DNA from 3 places in the Pseudomonas fragariae (ex Marin et al. 2024) genome. Region 2 is predicted to be linked to each of the others. Evidence: predicted binding sites of a transcription regulator. Region 2 holds the regulator's gene; each other region holds the start of a gene.
The links. The regulator FliA, encoded in region 2, starts transcription of late flagellar genes. The targets are predictions, from matches to a motif close to CTAAAGTTTNNNNNNNNNNNGCCGNTAA.
Positions count from the first base shown of each region.

Region 1: a site for FliA is predicted at 2,774-2,801, ahead of AC54XV_RS09120 (methyl-accepting chemotaxis protein). Genes of this name have one in related genera too.
Region 3: a site for FliA is predicted at 4,405-4,432, ahead of AC54XV_RS12245 (methyl-accepting chemotaxis protein). Genes of this name have one in related genera too.

Region 1 covers NZ_CM184369.1:2,026,869-2,032,633, reverse strand. Annotated here, with positions in the region: gene AC54XV_RS09130 (PAS domain-containing hybrid sensor histidine kinase/response regulator) at 1-1,810, shown strand, start outside; gene AC54XV_RS09125 (TetR/AcrR family transcriptional regulator) at 1,916-2,524, shown strand; gene AC54XV_RS09120 (methyl-accepting chemotaxis protein) at 2,879-4,510, shown strand; gene AC54XV_RS09115 (aldo/keto reductase) at 4,616-5,437, shown strand; gene AC54XV_RS09110 (transporter) at 5,610-5,765, shown strand, end outside.
Region 2 covers NZ_CM184369.1:4,111,382-4,117,146, forward strand. Annotated here, with positions in the region: gene AC54XV_RS17660 (chemotaxis protein CheA) at 1-1,956, opposite strand, end outside; gene AC54XV_RS17665 (protein phosphatase CheZ) at 1,990-2,775, opposite strand; gene AC54XV_RS17670 (chemotaxis response regulator CheY) at 2,795-3,169, opposite strand; gene fliA (RNA polymerase sigma factor FliA) at 3,426-4,166, opposite strand; gene fleN (flagellar synthesis regulator FleN) at 4,163-4,996, opposite strand; gene flhF (flagellar biosynthesis GTPase FlhF) at 5,112-5,765, opposite strand, start outside.
Region 3 covers NZ_CM184369.1:2,745,504-2,751,268, reverse strand. Annotated here, with positions in the region: gene moaA (GTP 3',8-cyclase MoaA) at 1-59, shown strand, start outside; gene AC54XV_RS12260 (DUF3833 domain-containing protein) at 99-632, opposite strand; gene AC54XV_RS12255 (chalcone isomerase family protein) at 650-1,168, opposite strand; gene AC54XV_RS12250 (hypothetical protein) at 1,373-1,690, opposite strand; gene AC54XV_RS12245 (methyl-accepting chemotaxis protein) at 2,309-4,270, opposite strand; gene poxB (ubiquinone-dependent pyruvate dehydrogenase) at 4,641-5,765, opposite strand, start outside.

The sequences.
Region 1 (5,765 bases), 2.1 Mb from region 2:
CGCCAAAACCGGCGAGCCTGCCAGCTTCGAGAACTATGCCAAGGCGTTCGAGCGCTGGTTCGAAGTCAAGGCGGTGCGTGTCGGTGAACCGGCTGATCGGCAGATTGCGGTGATCTTCAGCGATGTGACGGCGCGACGCGATGCCGAGGAGCGCTTGCGCACCAGCGAGGCCGTCGCACGCGAAAACATCGACCGCGTTCAGCTCGCCCTGGCCGCCGGTGCAATCATCGGCACCTGGCACTGGGACTTGCCGACCGATCGCTTTACCGTCGACGAAGCCTTCGCCAAGGCCTTCGGTCTGGACCCCGCGCTGGGCCGTGAAGGCCTGAGTCTGGAGCAAGTCATTGCCACTGTTCACCCGGAAGACAAGCAAGGCCTGATCACTGCGATCAATGCGGTCATCACCAACGGGCGTGTTTACGCCCACCAGTACCGCGTTCGTCGTACTGATGGCATCTACTACTGGATCGAAGCCAACGGCCGGGTCGATCGGGCCGAGGATGGCACACCATTGAGCTTTCCCGGCGTGCTCATCAACGTTGACGAACGACGCGCCGTGGCGGCAGAACGCGACCGTGCCACTGCCGCGCTGCGTGCCCTCAACGACACGCTTGAGCAACGCGTGGCAGCGCGCACCACCGAGCTCATGCAGGCCGAAGAGAAGCTGCGCCAGTCGCAGAAAATGGAAGCGGTCGGGCAACTGACCGGTGGCCTCGCCCACGACTTCAACAACCTGCTGGCAGGCATTTCCGGGGCTCTGGAACTGATGGGCACCCGGATCGAGCAAGGGCGCTGGGGCGAGGTCGACAAGTACATCGTGACGGCCCAGGGCGCGGCCAAACGTGCCGCGGCTCTGACGCACCGGCTGCTGGCCTTCTCTCGACGCCAGACCCTGGACCCGCAGCCGACTGACGTGAACAGGCTGATGAAAGGCATGACCGACCTGATCCAGCGCACCGTCGGCCCCAGCATCGTGGTCGAGACCCTGGGTGCCACGGGGCTGTGGCCGACACTGGTCGACGCCAGCCAGCTGGAAAACGCGCTGCTGAACCTGTGCATCAACGCCCGCGATGCCATGCCGGACGGCGGACGCATCACCATCGAGGCGAGCAACCGCTGGATAGACGGCGATGTGGCACGCGCACACGATATGCCTGAGGGCCATTATCTGTCGCTGTGCGTCACCGATACCGGTACCGGCATGACGCCTGATGTCATCGCCAAGGCATTCGACCCGTTCTTCACCACCAAACCCATTGGCCAGGGCACCGGGCTGGGTCTGTCGATGATTTACGGGTTCGCCAATCAGTCTGGCGGACGGGTGCGTATTCAGTCAGAGGTCGGCAAGGGAACCGCGATATCCCTGTACCTGCCTCGCTACGACGGCACTGCGGCCAGAGACGAAGGCGATGTGCACAAGGCACCGTTCGAGTTCACCCAGTCCGGGGAAACCATCCTGATCGTGGACGACGAACCCACGGTGCGCATGCTGCTCACCGACGCCCTCGGCGACCTGGGCTATACGCTGATCGAAGCCGCCGACAGCCTGGCTGGCCTCAAGCTGCTGCGTTCGGATGTGCATATCGACCTGCTCATCACTGACGTGGGTTTGCCGGGCGGCATGAACGGACGACAAATGGCCGATGCCGGACGCGAGGTCCGCCCGCATCTGAAAACCCTGTTCATCACCGGCTACGCGGAAAACGCCGCCATCGGTGACGAACAGCTCGGGCCAGGAATGCGCGTACTGACCAAGCCGTTTGCGATTGAAGCGTTGGCCGCCAGAGTCCAGGAACTGATGGGTGCCTGAGTAAACGGCCCGGTGCAACCCTGCCCCGGGCCGTCAACATTGAGCGCTGCGCAAACCCGGTGCTAACATGCGCGACCGCCATGCAGGCAAGGGAATAACCGGGTCATGAGCAGTATCCGCGAGCGCAACAAAGAACTCATCCTGCGCGCTGCCAGCGAGGAATTCGCCGACAAGGGCTTCGCCGCCAGCAAGACCAGCGATATCGCGGCCAAAGCCGGTGTCCCCAAGCCCAACGTCTATTACTACTTCAAATCCAAGGAAAACCTCTATCGCGAGGTGCTGGAAAGCATCATCGAGCCCATTCTGCGTGCGTCGACGCCCTTCAACCCCGAAGGCGTGCCTGCCGAAGTCCTCAGCCGCTATATCCGTTCGAAAATCCAGATTTCCCGTGATCTGCCCTTCGCCTCGAAAGTGTTCGCCAGCGAGATCATGCATGGCGCCCCGCACCTGACAGCGCAGCAGATCGAACAGCTCAATGGCCAGGCACGGCACAACATCGAATGCATCCAGGCCTGGATCGACAGCGGACAGATCGCCCCGCTCGATCCTCATCACCTGATGTTCACCATCTGGGCCGCGACCCAGACCTACGCCGATTTCGACTGGCAGATCGCAACGGTCACCGGCAAGGCAAAACTGCAGGATGCCGATTACGAGGCGGCCACCCGGACCATCCTCAGGCTGGTGCTCAAAGGCTGCGAGCCGGACCGCTGAACCCACCCTGCTTTCCTGCAGACGCAAAAAACCCGCCGAAGCGGGTGGTTTTGCAACATGACCATTCCGACATCCTGTCAGTAGCCTCCTGGCAATGGTCGATCCTCCCTGATCACTGCGGCGTTCCTTCGCTGCAGCTGTTGAATTGGATCCTACATTCACTGAGGGTCAGTCGATAGAGCCAATCGCGTCTGTTGCTGTAAGCCTTTCGCCATACCCGTGTACGCCGCTAAAAAGTGTGACCGACCGCTCATGTTTGGTCATTACGCGCCGAGATGCTTGAAAGGCCCTGAATCGCGCGCTGCGCGGATCAGAGTCATCAGAAGAAAAAAAATAATGCATGGGATGCCGATCATGAGTATGCGCAGTTTGTCCATCAGCCGCCGTCTGTGGCTGATTCTTGTCGTTTCAGTACTGATGCTCTTCGTCCTTTCGGCGACGCTGCTCAGGCAACTGCATAATGACCTGTATCAGGCCAAGGCCGAGAAAACCATGCATGTGGTGCAGACGGCCAGCGGCATCCTCTCCTTCTATCAAGGGCTTGAAGCCGCCGGCGGCATGACCCGCGAGGCTGCGCAACAGCAAGCCTTGAAAGAGATAAAGAGCCTGCGTTACAGCCAGAGCGACTACTTCTGGATCAACGACCTGCGCCCGGTGATGATCATGCACCCCACCAACGCCAAGCTCGAAGGCCAGGATCTATCGACCATCAAGGACCCGGACGGCTTTGCGGTGTTCAATGAAATGGTCACGCTGGTCAAAGCCCAGGGTGCCGGGATGGTCAATTATCGCTGGCCCAAGCCCGGTGCCAGCGAGCCGGTGAAAAAGACCTCCTACGTGCAGCTGTTTCAACCATGGGGCTGGATTCTGGGGTCCGGCGTTTACGTGGATGACGTAGCGGCGGAGTTCAAGACCCAACTGTGGAACGCCGGGATGTTCATCGCCGGCATCGTGCTGATCATGGTGTTGCTGCTGGTCACGATCGTACGCAGCATCGTGCGCCCTCTCAGAGCGGCGGTCGGTGCGATGGCCAGCATTGCCAGTGGCGAGAGCGATCTGACCCGCACGCTGGAAACCCATGGCAAGGATGAAATAACCGAGCTGGGTACGCACTTCAATGCCTTTGTCGCCAAGCTGCGCAATGTCGTCGGTCAGTTGCAGCACTCGGCCGTGGCGCTGGGCCAGGCCTCGACCGATCTGGGCAGCGACGCCGAACAGGCGCAGAGCCGCAGCGAGCAACAATCGCAACAGATGGACCTGGTTGCCACTGCGGTCAACGAAGTGACCTACGGTGTGCAGGACGTGGCCAAGAACGCTGAACATGCCGCCAGCGAAATGCGCGATGCCGAGTCACAGGCACAGCAGGGTCAAATCAATATCGATAACAGCCTGCGCCAGATCGAACACCTCTCCAGCACCATCGGTCAGGCCGTGCAAGTGATGCAGAGCCTGGCCAGCGAGAGCACGCAGATCGGCAGCGTACTGGAAGTGATCAGTTCGATTGCCGAGCAGACCAACCTGCTGGCGCTGAACGCCGCCATCGAGGCCGCGCGCGCCGGCGAACAGGGCCGCGGCTTTGCCGTAGTGGCCGACGAAGTGCGTCTGCTGGCCCAGCGCACGCAGAAATCGACCGCAGAAATCCAGTCAATGATCGAACGCCTGCAAAAGCATTCCGATGCAGCGGTCAAGGTGATCGGTGACAGCAGCCGCTCTTCGCAGTTGACCATCGAGCAGGCCAATCAGGCCGGCCAGAGCCTGACCTCCATCAGTCAGGCGCTGCGCAACCTCAACAGCCTGAATGCATCGATCGCCAGCGCCACCCTGCAGCAGACGCACGTGGTGGATGACATCAACCAGAACGTCACCCAGGCCGCGCAACTGTCCCAGAGCACCGCACTGGCCGCCGAACAATCGACTTCGGCCAGTCTGCATCTGCGCGGGTTGAGCGAAGAGTTGAACACCTTGCTGAAGCAGTTCCGGGTTTAAATCTGCATTGTCATTGGGGTGTCACGGAACCTCGTGCGCCTCTTGTTGCCTGAGACCTGCTTATTCAACCGCTCATTAGCTGCTTATTTAATTGCAGGGGGTCACATGCGCACACTGGAACTGGCAGGCAGAACCGTACCAGTGCTGGGTCAGGGCACCTGGCACATGGGTGAAAAAGGGCATCAGCGCTCGGCAGAAATCGCCGGCCTGTGCCTCGGTATCGAACAGGGCCTGACCCTGATCGACACCGCCGAGATGTACGCCGATGGCGCTGCCGAGGAAATCGTCGGGCAAGCCATTGCCGGACAGCGGGACAAGGTATTCGTGGTCAGCAAGGTCTACCCGCACAACGCCAGCCGCGCCGGTATTCCAACCGCGTGCGAGGCCAGCCTGCGGCGAATGAACACCGACTACATCGATCTGTACTTGCTGCACTGGCCAGGCCAGTACCCGCTGACCGAGACGGTCGAGGCATTCGAGCGTCTGCGTGAAGCGGGCAAAATCGGTGCCTGGGGGGTGTCCAACTTTGATGTGCCGGACATGATCGAGCTCAACAACCCGCGTTGTGCCACCAATCAGGTGCTCTACAACCCGGAGCAACGCGGCATCGAGTTCGACCTGATGCTGTGGAGCGCAGACCGTCATCTGCCCTTGATGGCTTACTGCCCGATCGGCCAGGCTGGCGATCTGCTCTACCACCCTGCCCTGCACGAAATCGCCAAACGCCACGATGCAACACCGGCGCAGATTTCCCTGGCGTGGGTGCTTCGCCAGGACAACATGATCGCCATTCCCAAGGCGACCAACCCGGAACACATTCGTCTGAACATCGCTGCCGAGCAGATTCGTCTGACCGAGCGCGATCTGGCCGATATCGATCTGGCATGGCCTGCGCCGACTCGCAAGGTGCCACTGGCGATGGTCTGACCGCTGTCGAGGCGGTAGCGAGCTGTCGATTGACTGAACGGCTGCCCATGCAGTCGTTTCTCGATCTGGCGGATGTCACACCCGGCAACAAGCTGTCACAAATATGAAATAACGCCTTGTCATCATGCGGCCTTCGCCTCCCCTGCCCGGGCCAGGCCGCACGTGGACAGCCATGAACCACAGTATCGCTCACCACCATCAGGACTCCGACCTTTTCGGTCTGCTCTACGGCTTCCGTTTTCGCCATGGTGAAAGTGGCCAGGAAATCGGTTCGGCCGCCGCGCTGGATTACCTGCAAAACCCTCCCGAAGAAAACAGCTTCATCTGG
Region 2 (5,765 bases):
GTTGGTAGTCGACAGGTTCAGGTGGAAGATTTCGTTGACGTTGACCAGCGGGAAAGCGAAGGCCTGGTTGCCCAGCATCACCATCAGGGTCGGCATGATCGCCAGGGTCAGCGGCACCTTGATGACGATCTTCGAACCCTGGCCCTTGGTCGAGTAGATATTGATCGAACCGTTGAGCTGGGAGATCTTGGTCTTGACCACGTCCATGCCCACACCGCGACCCGACACATCGGAAATCTCGGTCTTGGTCGAGAAACCCGGCGCGAAGATCAGGTTGTAGCAGTCGGTGTCACTCAACCGATCGGCTGCATCCTTGTCCATGACGCCACGCTTCACAGCAATGGAGCGCAGGACGTTAGGGTCCATGCCCTTGCCGTCATCGGAGATCGACAGCAGGATATGGTCGCCCTCCTGCTCTGCCGAAAGGATTACCCGACCGCCGCGGGATTTGCCCGTGGCTTCGCGCTCTTCCGGCGTTTCGATACCGTGGTCGACCGCGTTACGCACCAAGTGGACCAGCGGATCGGCAAGCGCCTCTACGAGGTTCTTGTCGAGGTCGGTCTCTTCACCGACCAGTTCCAGGTTGATCTCTTTCTTGAGCTGACGAGCCAGGTCACGAACCAGACGCGGAAAACGACCGAAGACCTTCTTGATCGGCTGCATGCGGGTTTTCATCACCGCAGTCTGCAGATCGGCAGTCACCACATCCAGGTTGGAAACTGCCTTGGACATGGCTTCATCGCCGCTGTTGAGACCCAACCGCACCAGGCGGTTACGCACCAGAACCAGCTCGCCGACCATGTTCATGATCTCGTCCAGTCGGGCGGTATCGACACGAACCGTGGTTTCAGCCTCTGTAGCCACCGGCTTTTCGCCGCTGGGTGCAGGAGCGCGCGCAGCGGCCGGAGCCGCAGCGGGTTTGGCCGGCTCGGCTTTCGCAGCAGGCGCCGGAGCAGGCTTGGCAACAGGAGGCGGCGGTGGCGGAGCAGCCGCTGCGGCTGCCGGAGCAGGCGCCTTGGCAACAATCGCCTCAGGCTCGAACTTGCCCTTGCCGTGCAATTCGTCGAGCAGGCTTTCGAATTCGTGATCGGTGATTTCGTCCGATGCAGCCGCAGCAGCGGGTGCCTTGGCAGCAACGGCTACAGGTGCCGCAGCTACGGGAGCCGCTACAGCGCCATCAAACGAGCCTTTGCCGTGCAGTTGATCGAGCAACGCTTCGAATTCGTCGTCGGTGATTTCATCACTGGCAGGCGCTGCACTGCCCTGCGCCACAGGTGCAGGGGCCGGAGCGGTTGCGGCATCGGCCGCAAATTTGCCCTTGCCATGCAGCTGATCAAGCAGGGATTCAAATTCCTGATCGGTGATCTCATCACCCGCCGGCGCAGCCGCTGCTGCTGGCGTCTGTGCAGGCGCTGCAGACACCGGGCTGGAGCCGTGCAGCGAATCGAGCAACTGCTCGAATTCATCATCGGTAATCTCGTCGCCAGCCGCCGGTTCTGCAACCGGAGCAGCAGCCTGTACTTCAACCACCGGCTCCGGCTCAGGGGCAACGGCCTCGTCGGCGGATTGTGGCTCGGCCAGCCGCGCAAGTGCGGCCAGCAGTTCTGGCGTCGCCGGGGTTACGTCAGTCCGTTCACGTACCTGACCAAACATGCTGTTGACGGTGTCCAGTGCTTCCAGGACCACGTCCATCAGTTCGGAATCAACGCGACGTTCACCCTTGCGCAGGATGTCGAACACGTTTTCGGCGATGTGGCAGCACTCCACCAGCTCATGGAGCTGGAGGAAGCCGGCGCCCCCTTTTACAGTGTGAAAACCGCGAAAAATTGCATTGAGCAGGTCAGCATCATCCGGTCGGCTTTCCAGCTCGACCAATTGCTCTGACAACTGCTCCAGAATTTCGCCGGCCTCTACCAGAAAATCCTGAAGGATTTCTTCATCGGCGCCGAAGCTCATGGGGTGCTCCCTAAAATTAACCGTCAACAGACCTTAGAAGCCGAGGCTCGATAGCAGATCGTCTACATCATCCTGTCCGGATACGACGTCTTCACGTTTATCGGCATGAATCTGCGGACCTTCACCCTGCGCGAGATGTTTTTTAGGATCTTTTTCATCGAGGATGGATTGTTCGTCATGTTCGATGCCTGCGAAGCGATCGACATGACTGGCCATGAGCACCAGTTTGAGCAGATTGCTCTCGACTTCAGTGACCAGTTGCGTCACACGCTTGATGACCTGACCGGTAAGGTCCTGGTAATCCTGGGCGAGCAGAATGTCATTCAGATGTGCGGAAACCTGATGGGTTTCCTTCTCGGTACGCGTCAGAAAACCATCGACCCGCTTGGCCAGCTCGCGGAACTCTTCGGCACCGATTTCGCGGCGCATGAAACGTCCCCAGTCGTCGCTCAACGCCTTGGCGTCGGAACTCAGGCCGTTCATGACCGGCGTACTCTCCTCCACCAGGTCCATGGTGCGGTTGGCCGCATTCTCGGTCAGCCTCACCACATACGACAGGCGTTCGGTAGCATCCGTGATCTGCGACACTTCCTCGGCTTGAGGCATGTGCGGATCAATGTGAAAGTTTACGATTGCACTGTGCAGCTCACGAGTCAGCTTGCCCACTTCCTGATAAAGGCCGCGGTCGCGTGTCTGATTGAGTTCGTGGATCAGTTGCACAGCGTCACCGAAACGACCCTTTTCAAGGCTGGTGACAAGTTCCTGCGCGTGTCTTTTTAAGGTCGACTCAAAGTCGGCCATCGAATCATTGTTATCCATAGCGCCCTCGCGGCTTGCATCAGCTATTGACGCGTTCAAAGATCTTGTCGATCTTGTCTTTCAGGGCTTGGGCAGTGAATGGCTTGACTACATAACCGTTCACCCCAGCCTGGGCAGCTTCAATGATCTGCTCACGCTTGGCTTCGGCAGTGACCATCAGCACGGGAAGGCTCTTGAGGCGTTCGTCCTTGCGGACTTCGCGCAGCAGATCGATACCGGACATGCCAGGCATGTTCCAGTCCGTCACCAGAAAGTCAAAGGCACCGCTCTGCAGCATCGGCAATGCGGTCAGACCATCATCCGCTTCCGATGTGTTGGTAAACCCCAGATCACGCAAAAGGTTCTTGATGATCCGCCGCATCGTTGAGAAGTCATCAACGATGAGGATTTTCATGTTCTTGTCCAATTCGACCTCCAAGCAGTCTTTAACGCGTTCAGCACCTGAACACGCTGTTCACTCAATACTGGCACAGCACACCCCCGGCTGTACGAAACGACGACGGGCTTGGCACAACAACAGGCAAAGACCTGAGAAACAAGCCCATCAAGGCAATGCCTGACAGGCTTCTGACGGGTCCATCCTGTTACCACGTAACGCTCTGCACAGCCGGCTTGCAGTCAACGCGCGGCCATAGACCGCACATTGCCTGTCAACGCGCTCGCCACTCCCCCAAACGCCCTCGCAAACGAGCTGCGCACTGGCTGTGTAACTGACTGACCCGAGATTCGCTGACCCCCAGAACCTCTCCGATTTCCTTGAGGTTCAGCTCTTCGTCGTAGTACAGCGCCAACACCAGACGCTCACGCTCTGGCAGATTGGCAATTGCATCGGCCAACGCAGCCTGGAAGCGCTCGTCTTCCAGGTCGCGCGACGGCTCAAGCGAACCGCTTGCGCCATCCTCGTGCAGCCCTTCATGATCGCCGTCCTGCAGCAGGTCGTCGAAACTGAAGAGGCGGCTGCCCAAGGTATCGTTCAAAATCCCGTAGTAATCATCGAGACTTAACTGGAGTTCGGCCGCAACCTCGTGATCTTTAGCGTCACGGCCGGTTTTAGCTTCAATTGCCCGAATTGCGTCACTCACCATGCGCGTATTGCGGTGTACCGAGCGTGGCGCCCAGTCCCCCTTGCGCACTTCATCGAGCATCGCACCACGGATGCGGATGCCGGCATAGGTCTCGAAACTCGCACCCTTGGTGGAATCATACTTGGTGGAGACTTCAAGCAGGCCGATCATGCCGGCCTGGATCAGATCCTCGACCTGCACGCTGGCCGGCAAGCGCGCCAGCAGATGATAAGCGATACGCTTGACCAAGGGCGCATAGCGCTCGATCAACTCGTATTGTGAATTACGGGAAGTCTTGCTGTACATCTGGTAGCCGCTCGCAGTCATTGCACAGGCCCTGCACTGGTCTGGTGAACGAGTCGCTCAACGAAGAACTCGAGATGACCCCGCGGGTTGGCTGGCAACGGCCAGGTATCAACCTTCTGGGCAATGGCCTTGAAGGCCAGTGCACATTTGGAACGCGGGAATGCTTCGTAAACGGCGCGCTGTTTCTGTACAGCCTTGCGTACGCATTCGTCGTACGGCACGGCACCTACATACTGCAGCGCAACATCGAGAAAACGATCCGTCACTTTGGTCAGTTTGGCGAACAGGTTGCGCCCTTCCTGCGGGCTCTGTGCCATGTTGGCCAGCACCCGGAAGCGGTTCATGCCGTAATCGCGGTTGAGCAGTTTGATCAGGGCGTAGGCATCGGTGATCGACGTGGGCTCGTCGCACACCACCAGCAGCACTTCCTGAGCGGCGCGCACGAAGCTGACCACCGACTCGCCGATACCGGCGGCTGTGTCGATCACCAACACATCGAGGTTGTCGCCAATCTCGCTGAACGCCTGGATCAGGCCGGCATGCTGAGCGGGCGACAGATGCACCATGCTCTGGGTGCCGGACGCAGCGGGTACGATCCGAACCCCGCCCGGCCCCTGCAACAGCACGTCGCGCAACTCACAACGCCCCTCGATGACATCGGCAAGCGTGCGCTTGGGCGTCAACCCAAGCAGCACGTCGACATTGGCCAGACCCAGATCGGCGTCCAGCAGCATGACGCGACGGCCGAGCTCGGCGAGGGCCAGTGAAAGGTTCACTGACACGTTAGTCTTACCGACGCCACCTTTGCCACCGGTCACCGCGATAACCTGTACGGGATGCATGCTGCCCATGTTATTTCTTTACCTTGTCTTGCGTAGACCGAAACCACATCGAGGGCTGCACGTGCGCAAATGAACACCGCATGGCAGACCGTTGACGCAGGGACATTCCAATAATATCCATCACTTAACCCACTCTCTTGCCAGGGGTGTGATAGAGGTCAGCAAACATATCAGCCATTGCTTCTTCACTAGGCTCATCCTGCATTTGCACACTCACCGCGCGGCTTACCAGTTGATGACGACGCGGGGTATGCAGGTCATCAGGAATGCGTGGTCCGTCCGTGAGGTAGGCCACAGGTAATTCGTGACTGATCGCCAGGCTCAGGACTTCACCGAGGCTGGCTGTTTCATCAAGCTTGGTCAGAATGCATCCGGCCAGGCCACAACGTTTGTAACTGTGATACGCGGCTGTCAGCACCTGCTTCTGGCTGGTGGTTGCCAGTACCAGATAGTTGCGCGACTTGATGCCACGACCCGCGAGGCTTTCCAGCTGCATGCGCAGCGCAGGATCACTGGCCTGCAGGCCGGCGGTGTCAATCAGCACCACGCGCTTGCGCAGCAGCGGTTCCAGCGCCTGAACCAGAGACTGGCCAGGATCGATATGGGTGACCGGTACGTTGAGGATGCGCCCAAGGGTCTTGAGCTGCTCCTGCGCGCCGATGCGGAAACTGTCCATGCTGACCAGTGCGATATTCTGCGGGCCGTACTTCAACACGTAACGTGCTGCCAGTTTGGCCAGCGTGGTGGTCTTGCCCATGCCGGCAGGACCGACCATTGC
Region 3 (5,765 bases), 1.4 Mb from region 2:
ACTTCACCCACGACGATGGCGTGCAGGTGGTGCGCTTCATGAATATGACGGGCGGCTGACCGCCGCCCTGAAGGATGACGCCTCATACGAGGCGTTATTTATTTGCCGGCCTTGCGAAAGAACAAAGTGATCTGCCCGACCTCGACACCCAGCTTGGTCATCGACGAACGATTGGCCATGGTCTTCTCGTCGATCAGGTACATCCAGTCATCCAGGCTCACGTCATACTCGGTGCCATCCACCGGCAACCTGAGCACATAGTTCCAGTGGAAGCTGTTGCCCGACACTTCGCCATAGGCCTCGCCGACCACATCACCAGCCGTGCCCTTCCAGCGCCCCGGACCATCGGGACGCAAGCGCCACTCCCGGACCTGTTTGGTACCATCGCTGTAGCTGAACGCTTCGTGCATGACCAGCACTTCGCCTTCACTGTGCCCGTCGATCACCACGGTAAAACGCTTGGTGACTTCACCGGAGCGTTTTTGAAACATTCCCCAGGCTTCGACACGTCCGGTGAAGTACTGGCGCAGATCGAGCTTCGGCGCTTCCTGACTGTAACGGGTTACCGGCACACCACCGCAGCCGCTCAGTACAAGCCCCACACACAGCATCAACATCCACTTTCTCAGCATGCGCCCTCCTTGATGGGTCATGAGCCGGTACTGCCGAGCAACTGCTCGCGAAGTTCAGGGTTACGGGTTTTCGGGTCAAGCCAGATGGAAAAGAAAGCCTTGGCGAACTGGCTGTCGGGCACCACATGCTGGAGCTTGTCGCCAACATAAAAACGCGCTTCGCGGCCAGGCAGGTAGACGCCGGTAATCTTCATGCCGGGCTGGACGTCGACAAATGACTGGTTCATCTGCTGACGCCATTCAGTCAGTTGCTGTTCGGTCACCTTCGAGCCGGAAATACGTTTGATCTCATCGATACTGGCATCGACCAGATCTTCCCGGTCAATGTCGCGATGGTAAGTCAGTTCAAGTGCCAGTGGCGCGTCTGCCACGAAAGGTTTGACCGGGCTGAGCAACCTGGCGGTATAGACACGAAAGCCGAACAGACTAAGGTCTCCGCCGCCGACGACCTGAGCATTGGGCAATGCCTCGCGCCAGTCCGCCGAAGCCCCGGCGCTGAGCAACATCACCAACCATAACCATCGTGGCGCACGCATCGGTAACCTCTGTATAGGCACTGCCACGACTTCAATGGCAGGCTGGGAATGAGACGAGTCAGATGCACTGACTCACTCCCGGAATCTATACCAGCAAAATCACTTTGTACAACCGATAAGGTCTTCGCCCTCTCGATGCCGAAAACCAAAAAGCCTGTTCCCGATCGCGGTCGGAAACAGGCTTCAAGACATGCGATGACCTGCTCAGGCAACCTGCGAATGCGCCTGCCGACGAGTCTTCTGCCACTCACCTTTCAACGCCTGCAGCGTATTCTCCATGTAGGCACGATCGGCAGCGGCTTTCTTGCCGACATAACCCTGGCCACGACGGAACATCTTCAGGGATGCGCGCAGTTGCGGGTGCGCATCACGAAACTCGTGCTCTTGCGTGAACGGCGACATGGCGTCGACGCGCACTTCACCCGACTCGGCAACCCAGGCGATATGGTTATCCAGCGTGTCTTTGCACGCAGCAAACAGACGAGCCAGTTCATCAATAGTCGGTTGTGTGTTGATATTCATGTTGATGCCCCTTCGCTCATAGACTGTTCAATAATTGATACATCAAGTTCATGCGCCAGAACTTCAGCAACGCAACACGATTGAGTGTGCGTTGAATACCGTTCCAGCCCTCAAGGACATGCAGGTAGCCTTGATGAAGAGCCGCTACACAGCGGCATCAGCGTAGAGAGAAGAAGTCACGAAACCCAAAGACCCGGCCCAGGATCGGCAATCGATCCGTTACAAGCATCATGAGGACATTTCGCCAGCTTCTCGCCCTTATCGACGACAAATGCCAGTTCAGCTCCATCAATCTGCCTTGTGGGCAGCCTACATCCGGGAACATCTCGACGGCTTGCCGAGCCTGTTCATCACACCTTTTGCAGCGCTCCCGATCAGGGAGACAGCTGCATAATGCAAGGGCAAATGGAGTGCGTCAACGATTATGTAGTGATTATTTTTAGTCACTACATAATCGTAAGCGGGACGTGGGGTTACGTGAAAAGGTGACTGAAGGGTCATGGCTGACGGACTATCGATGGTGATCAGAGACCGCGGCACGACAGTATCCGCAGACCAACAAAAAGGCCTGAAAACTTTCGCTTCCAGGCCTTTTCACAATACACAAACAGCTTGCTGTCAGCTCACCTTGAAGCGACCGACCAACCCCTGCTGGTGCTCCGCCAGACGCGCGAGTTCGCGACTGGTGACGGCAGTCTGCTCGGCACCGGCACTGACCTGGATGACCAGCGAGTTGATGTCGTCGACGTTGCGGTGGATCTCTTCGGCCACCAGGCTTTGTTCTTCAGCGGCCGAAGCGACCTGGATGTTGCGGTCGCTGATGGTCGCGATGCCTTCGGCGATTTCTTCCAGCAGTTCGCCAGCGCGCACGACGTTGCTGGCACCCTCCTGCGCCTTGCCCAGGGTTTCCTGCATCGACGCGGCAGCGCGTTCCGAGCCGGACTGCAGGTTGGCGATCATTTTCTGGATGCTGACGGTAGAGTCCTGAGTCTTCTTGGCCAGATTGCGTACTTCGTCGGCCACCACCGCGAAACCACGCCCCTGCTCGCCGGCACGTGCAGCCTCGATGGCTGCATTGAGCGCCAGCAGGTTGGTCTGGTCGGCGACGCCACGGATGACATCAAGCACCGAGGAGATCGAGTTGCTCTCGCCCTTGAGCTCGTCAATGATCCGAGAAGTCTCTTCAGCCTGCACCGAGAGCTCCTGTATCAGGCCGATGGTGTTGTCGATTTCGGTCTTGCCCTGCACGGTGCTGCTGTTGACGCGCTGCGACATCTCGGCCGCGTCGGTGGTGCTGCGTGCTACATCCTTGACCGTGGCGCTCATCTCGCTGATGGCAGTGGCGACCTGATCAGTGCCCTGGCGTTGTTGCGCCACGTTCTGATTGGTTTGCAACGCCACTGCGGAAGACTGTTCGGCAGCGGTGGCAACCTGCGCCGTGGCGCTGCCGATTTCGCTGATAACCTCACTGATCTGATGCGCCATGTTGTCAAGATTGCGTGAGATCTCGCCAAACTCATCCTTGCCGATATAGCGGGTCCGCGCGGTCAGGTCGCGAGTGGAAAGTGCCATCAGCGTGCGGTTCACATCGACAACCGCAACCTTGATGTTGCGGATGATCACCGACGCCAGCCACAGCACCACGATCAGCATCAGGACAACGATGGCAACCGCCACGTACAGGCTGCTTTGAGCGGAGCTGCGCGCATCCGTTGCCAGGCCGACGACGTTCTGGCCAAGCTCTGCTTCTACATTGGCCATCATGTCGATACGTGCGGTGGAAAGGTTGAACCAGTCTTCCGGCTTGACGTTGAGCGGATCACCCATCGGGGTATCGAAGCCCAGACGTTGCAAGCGGGCCACTTCCAGCGAGCCCGGCTGCTGCATGACATCATTGAGTTTGGTCTTGAATACTTCAGGGGACCAGCGTTGAAAGGCTTCGAGGTAGCCGGAGAACTCTCCGAGGTTACGACTGAAGCGCGATAACAGTGGCGCATCAAAGCGGTTCTGGTTGAACGCCTGAACGAGCAGTACGCGCTCGCGACCGGCACGCTCCTTCATATCCACGAACTGGTTGAGCGAACTCAGGCCACGCAGTATTTCCGGATCTTCGATACTCGCTTCCAGCGAATAGGAGAACCCGACGAGTGTTTTGATAACGTCGGTGAACCGCGTAGAGGACTCGGTGTTGTTGATCCCCAGCGTATCGATCTTGAGGCGCAGCGCGGTCAGGTCATCCAGTGCGCGGTAGACTTTGTCGGGGCTGGGAATACCGTCGGTCGACTGGGTGCGCATCTCGCTTATCGCCTTGTCGGTTTCCTGACGAAAGGCCTTCAGCTTGTCCTGCATGGACTTGCCGCCGCTGCCCAGAAACACGCCGCTGGCGCCGCGCTCACGCTGAATGGTGGTGACCACGTTACTCAGTTTCTGTGCAACCGCGGTGGCTGTCACCGCGCGCCTCATATCACCGAGATTTTCGCTTTTGTCAGCAACGAACAGGCCTGCGAAGGCCAGGAAGCCCAATAAGGGGAATATTAAAATAAGCAGCAGTTTCATACTCAAAGGAGCATTTCTAAGCATTGCAGACCTCATGACATGCAGACTTTTCTATAAAGAATATCCAGGGCGTAACGTTCTGTAGCGTCGACGTTTTTTTGTCGCCAGGGACTGTTCGGTAATCAGCCTGCCGTAGCCGGTCTTGCTCCCGTATCACTGTCTCGGCTGTCTGCCGGGAAGCTTTACCCACTATTTGAATTTGTTAGTTCAAATAGCGAACTCAATAAGCACAGAGTGAGCGAAGTTTGGATCCACAAAGAAATGACCGCCTTGGGCGGTCATGATGAGAAGGGAAATATAAAGACACCGAGCGTATCACCTGTAACAGCGACGACAATCTCGGTGGATAGAAGTTGCAACTTTTTCTATTCATCCCATACGTTTTTATAATGTATTAACGCAGGTTGGTTTTCGCTAGCTCCAGCACTTCACTGCCGCGTCCGCTCATGATCGCGCGCATCATGTACAGGCTGAAGCCCTTGGCCTGGGCCAGCTTGATTTTCGGTGGAATGCCCAGCTCCTGCTTGGCGGTGACAACGTCGATCAGCACTGGACCGGGATGATCGAACGCCTTGCGCAAGGCGGCGGGCAGCTCTTCGGCGTTCTCGACACGCAGGCCCAGAATGCCTGCGCCCAGGGCAATACCGGCGAAGTTGGTTTCATGCAGATCAGTGCCGTGCGGCACATAACCACTGGCTTTCATTTCCATGTCGACAAAGCCCAGCGAGCTGTTGTTGAACACCACCATCTTGATAGGCAGGTTCAGCTGACGAATGCTTAGCAGGTCGCCCAGCAACATCGACAGGCCACCGTCGCCACACAGGGCGATGACCTGACGATCCGGGTGTTCAGCCTTGGCCCCCAGAGCTTGCGGCAAGGCATTGGCCATCGAGCCGTGGTTGAACGAGCCGAGCAGACTGCGCTTGCCGTTCATGTGCAGATAGCGCGCAGCCCACAGCGTCGGCGTACCGACGTCGACGGTAAAGATCGCATCGGCATCCGCCTGCTCGTCGACCAGTCGAGTGAGGTACTGCGGGTGAATCGGCGCGCCATCTGGCGTCGGAGTGGCCAGCTCGTCCAGTTCTTCCCGGGCCTTGGCGTAATGCTTCAGGGCCTTGTCGAGGAAACGGCGATCGGTATGCGGCTTCAGTTTTGGCTGAAGCGCTTCAAGTGTTTCCCGTACCCCACCAACCAGACCCAGCGCCACCGGCGTACGGCGACCGATCTGAGTCGGATCGAGGTCTATCTGGATGATATCGGCTTTTTCAGGGTAGAAATTCCGGTACGGAAAGCTGCTGCCCAGAATCACCAGTGTGTCGCAGGACAGCATGGCGTGGTAGCCGGAGCTGAAACCGATCAGGCCGGTCATGCCGACGTCGAACGGGTTGTCGTACTCGACGTGCTGCTTGCCGCGCAATGCGTGAACGATTGGCGCGCCCAGCGTATCCGCCAATGCCAGAAGCTGCTCGTGGGCACCCTCGCAACCCGCACCGCACAGCAGCGTGACGGCTTTGGAAGC